One region of the Peribacillus sp. NPDC058075 genome, then DNA from elsewhere that is predicted to be linked to it. Evidence: a T-box and tRNA genes for the amino acid it is inferred to sense, from the RefSeq annotation. Region 1 holds a T-box; the other holds one or more tRNA genes.

Region 1 (2,225 bases):
CACCGCGCATATATGGACGTAATACTTCAGGAATGATAACACTGCCATCTTCCTGCTGATAATTTTCCAAAAGGGCTGCGACTGTACGGCCGATTGCCAAACCTGATCCATTTAGAGTATGGACGTGTTCCGGTTTACCTTTTGCATCACGTCTAAAGCGGATATTGGCCCGTCTAGCCTGGAATGCTTCAAAGTTACTGCAAGAAGAAATTTCGCGGTACGTTCCATAACTCGGGATCCAAACCTCGATATCATACTTTTTAGCAGCAGTGAAGCCAAGATCTCCCGTACACATGCTCAGCACTCGGTATGGAAGTCCTAGCAATTGAAGGACCTTCTCTGCATGACCTGTGAGATTTTCCAATTCTGCATAAGAATCTTCCGGCCTCACGAACTTCACTAGTTCAACTTTATTGAACTGGTGCTGCCGAATTAACCCACGGGTATCACGACCTGCAGATCCTGCCTCTGAGCGGAATGAAGCGCTGTAAGCCGCATAGCTTATCGGCAGATCATCCATGCTCATGATTTCATCACGATGGAAGTTTGTAACCGGGACCTCAGCTGTTGGAATCAAGAAGTAATCATCACTTTCGATACGGAAAGCATCCTCTTCGAATTTTGGCAATTGACCTGTGCCAGTCATGCTTGCACGGTTAACCATATATGGTGGCAGCATTTCTTCATATCCGTGTTCCTCCACATGAAGATCTAACATAAAGCTAATTAATGCACGTTCTAATCTAGCACCAAGACCCCTGTAAAATACAAATCGGCTTCCGGTCACTTTTGCTGCCCGTTCAAAATCCAGGATGCCTAGATCTCCGGCTACATCCCAGTGTGGTTTCGGTTCAAACTTGAATTCCGGTAACTCTCCCCATTTACGGATTTCTACATTATCGTCTTCCGTCTCACCAACAGGCACACTTTCATGCGGAATGTTCGGAATGGAAAGAAGTAATGTTTCTAACTGGGCTTCCACTTCACGAAGTTCTTCATCCAACCCTTTGATACGGTCACCAACTTCACGCATTTGGACAATCAGCTGATCTGCATCTTTTTTTTCCCGTTTCAATACGGCCACTTGCTGTGAAACTTCATTTCTTTGGCTTTTCAACTTTTCCGTATCAGCAATCAAAGCCCGACGCTTTACATCCAGTTCCTCAAATTTACCTAAATCGGTCAAATCTTCTCCTCTAAATTGCAATACACGCTTCACTTCTTCAAAATTATTTCTTACATATTTCAAATCCAACATTTTTCAGTTCCTCCTTAATATTTTGATTTTATCAAAGAACGCAAAAAACTCCCGTCCCCTAAAGAAGGGACGAGAGTTAACCCGCGTTGCCACCCTAGTTGAAGGCCTATCTAAAAACGCCTACCACTTATCACGATAACGGCTTTTAACCGAAAGTACTTACTGACCCAAAAGGCTTTCCATACTCTGCTCCAGGAGGGATTCACAAAACTCTTACACCGATTTCCACCAGCCATCGGCTCTCTATAGAAAGAAATACTTGTTACTATTTCCTGTCATTGCTTTCTTATAATCAGATTGTTTTCCATAATGTACTATAATTTTATACATTACGCAACCGTTTTATACGTGAAACTTAAAACCAGCCTTTAACTGTGGAAGCTACACTGCTCCATACGTCACCAAAGAATCCGCCAACCGCTCGCATTGATAGTACGAACCAGTTTGCCTTTTCAACAGATTCAGCAGCTACGACGTTAACCTTACCCTGATTTCCATTGATGTACCCGTAAGCTTCTCCTTTTTTAGGAGTGACTGTGATGTAACCTAGCTTTTCGCCTTTTTTGATTGGTGCAGTCAGCTTACCATCATCATTCAATTTGGTTTTATCGATCACTAAATCTGTTTTATAGTTGTCTTTCTCACCATTTTCAACAAGTAGCTCGATCGCTTTTTCAGATTGAACCTTAACGCTTTTTTCCTTGCCTTTCACTACTGAAAGTGTTTCTTTCCCTTTCACCTGGTAGTTGGCAGGAAGGACTTTTTCCTTTTTAAAGGTTGCATAAGCATAGTTCATAAGCTTAGTGCTATCCGCAAAACGTTCGTTTTTATTAGTGGACTTCATGACCACCGTGATATAGCGCTGACCGTCCCGGATAACCGTCCCTGTGTGTCCATATCCGGCAAAGTCAGTAGATCCCGTTTTTAGTCCATCTACGCCTTTATATTCAAATATCAGGCCAGGCAG
Region 2 (2,225 bases), on a different contig from region 1:
CGCCGATGGTAGTTGGGGGTTTCCCCCTGTGAGAGTAGGACGTCGCCAAGCAGGTTTTATATGGAGGATTAGCTCAGCTGGGAGAGCATCTGCCTTACAAGCAGAGGGTCGGCGGTTCGATCCCGTCATCCTCCACCATTTTACACCTGCCGGTGTAGCTCAACTGGTAGAGCAACTGACTTGTAATCAGTAGGTTGGGGGTTCAAGTCCTCTTGCCGGCACCATTTTAAGATAAGTACAAGCACGAGCCATTAGCTCAGTTGGTAGAGCATCTGACTTTTAATCAGAGGGTCGAAGGTTCGAATCCTTCATGGCTCACCATTTTATATGCGGGTGTGGCGGAATTGGCAGACGCACCAGACTTAGGATCTGGCGCCGCAAGGCGTGGGGGTTCAAGTCCCTTCACCCGCATCTTTCATGCGGAAGTAGTTCAGTGGTAGAATACAACCTTGCCAAGGTTGGGGTCGCGGGTTCGAATCCCGTCTTCCGCTCCACTTTTCGTATGTGCCGGGGTGGCGGAACTGGCAGACGCACAGGACTTAAAATCCTGCGGTAGGTGACTACCGTACCGGTTCGATTCCGGTCCTCGGCACCATCATAATATGCGCCCGTAGCTCAATTGGATAGAGCATCTGACTACGAATCAGAAGGTTGTAGGTTCGACTCCCGCCGGGCGCACCATGTTTTTATTGCGGGAAGTAGCTCAGCTTGGTAGAGCACTTGGTTTGGGACCAAGGGGTCGCAGGTTCGAATCCTGTCTTCCCGACCACGTGATTTTTAATGAATGGGGCCTTAGCTCAGCTGGGAGAGCGCCTGCCTTGCACGCAGGAGGTCAGCGGTTCGATCCCGCTAGGCTCCACCATTTTTCAATCAGATACTTATATTATATTGGCGGTGTAGCTCAGCTGGCTAGAGCGTACGGTTCATACCCGTGAGGTCGGGGGTTCGATCCCCTCCGCCGCTACCAATAAATATAAGGACCTTTAGCTCAGCTGGTTAGAGCAGACGGCTCATAACCGTCCGGTCGTAGGTTCGAGTCCTACAAGGTCCACCATATTCATTTCTTTAATGCCGTGGAGGTATACCCAAGTTCGGCTGAAGGGATCGGTCTTGAAAACCGACAGGGGAGTCAAATCCCGCGGGGGTTCGAATCCCTCTACCTCCTCCATTTTTTTAAAAAGCAACAAGTTGTTTTTAAACAACCTTACATAGAGGAAGCCAAAAAACGATATACACGAAAACTTGATGCAAATCGTTTCATTATTACCGTCGCGGGGTGGAGCAGTCCGGTAGCTCGTCGGGCTCATAACCCGAAGGTCGCAGGTTCAAATCCTGTCCCCGCAATTATTAGGTCCCGTGGTGTAGCGGTTAACATGCCTGCCTGTCACGCAGGAGATCGCGGGTTCGATTCCCGTCGGGACCGCCATTTTTTAAATTAATACAAATGTGGCTCAGTAGCTCAGTCGGTAGAGCAAAGGACTGAAAATCCTTGTGTCGGCGGTTCGATTCCGTCCTGAGCCACCATATCTTACAAAATTACGGCGATTGTGGCGAAGTGGTTAACGCACCTGATTGTGGTTCAGGCATTCGTGGGTTCGATTCCCATCAGTCGCCCCATTTCGCGGGTGTAGTTTAGTGGTAAAACCTCAGCCTTCCAAGCTGATGATGAGGGTTCGATTCCCTTCACCCGCTCCAAATATGGGCCTATAGCTCAGCTGGTTAGAGCGCACGCCTGATAAGCGTGAGGTCGATGGTTCGAGTCCATTTAGGCCCACCATATTCATATTGTTCCGCAGTAGCTCAGTGGTAGAGCATTCGGCTGTTAACCGAACGGTCGTAGGTTCGAGTCCTACCTGCGGAGCCATGGGGAAGTACTCAAGAGGCTGAAGAGGCGCCCCTGCTAAGGGTGTAGGTCGCGCGAGCGGCGCGAGGGTTCAAATCCCTCCTTCTCCGCCATTTGGCCCGTTGGTCAAGCGGTTAAGACACCGCCCTTTCACGGCGGTAACACGGGTTCGAATCCCGTACGGGTCATAACAAAAAAGGAAGCATACATTCATGTATGCTTCCTTTTTTCATTTCTTTTCATTGATATAACTATCTTTTTGTTTATAAGGAATGTCTCCAAGCTGGGAATCGATATTTTCTTCTTCTAATGTATTTTCATATTCCTTTTGTTTTTTGTTCGGTATATCCACCCTATTTTTTCCTTCGATATCATTTGCTGC

Evidence for each region. The T-box of region 1 lies ahead of serS (serine--tRNA ligase). A T-box ahead of a tRNA ligase gene usually reads a tRNA of that ligase, here a tRNA-Ser.
Region 2: it has a tRNA-Ser gene. The T-box ahead of serS (serine--tRNA ligase) is inferred to sense a tRNA for this amino acid. The anticodon was not compared.

The regions. Positions count from the first base shown of each region.
Region 1 covers NZ_JBHVSL010000012.1:7,331-9,555, forward strand. Annotated here, with positions in the region: gene serS (serine--tRNA ligase) at 1-1,258, opposite strand, end outside; T-box leader at 1,321-1,546, opposite strand; gene ACFVS1_RS26535 (D-alanyl-D-alanine carboxypeptidase family protein) at 1,614-2,225, opposite strand, start outside.
Region 2 covers NZ_JBHVSL010000005.1:167,108-169,332, reverse strand. Annotated here, with positions in the region: partial or broken rRNA gene rrf (5S ribosomal RNA) at 1-51, shown strand, start outside; tRNA gene ACFVS1_RS24355 (tRNA-Val) at 63-138, shown strand; tRNA gene ACFVS1_RS24350 (tRNA-Thr) at 149-224, shown strand; tRNA gene ACFVS1_RS24345 (tRNA-Lys) at 246-321, shown strand; tRNA gene ACFVS1_RS24340 (tRNA-Leu) at 330-411, shown strand; tRNA gene ACFVS1_RS24335 (tRNA-Gly) at 420-494, shown strand; tRNA gene ACFVS1_RS24330 (tRNA-Leu) at 507-595, shown strand; tRNA gene ACFVS1_RS24325 (tRNA-Arg) at 605-681, shown strand; tRNA gene ACFVS1_RS24320 (tRNA-Pro) at 693-769, shown strand; tRNA gene ACFVS1_RS24315 (tRNA-Ala) at 787-862, shown strand; tRNA gene ACFVS1_RS24310 (tRNA-Met) at 891-967, shown strand; tRNA gene ACFVS1_RS24305 (tRNA-Ile) at 978-1,054, shown strand; tRNA gene ACFVS1_RS24300 (tRNA-Ser) at 1,076-1,168, shown strand; tRNA gene ACFVS1_RS24295 (tRNA-Met) at 1,271-1,344, shown strand; tRNA gene ACFVS1_RS24290 (tRNA-Asp) at 1,351-1,426, shown strand; tRNA gene ACFVS1_RS24285 (tRNA-Phe) at 1,449-1,524, shown strand; tRNA gene ACFVS1_RS24280 (tRNA-His) at 1,542-1,617, shown strand; tRNA gene ACFVS1_RS24275 (tRNA-Gly) at 1,622-1,695, shown strand; tRNA gene ACFVS1_RS24270 (tRNA-Ile) at 1,701-1,777, shown strand; tRNA gene ACFVS1_RS24265 (tRNA-Asn) at 1,790-1,864, shown strand; tRNA gene ACFVS1_RS24260 (tRNA-Ser) at 1,866-1,956, shown strand; tRNA gene ACFVS1_RS24255 (tRNA-Glu) at 1,960-2,031, shown strand; gene ACFVS1_RS24250 (TraR/DksA C4-type zinc finger protein) at 2,073-2,225, opposite strand, start outside.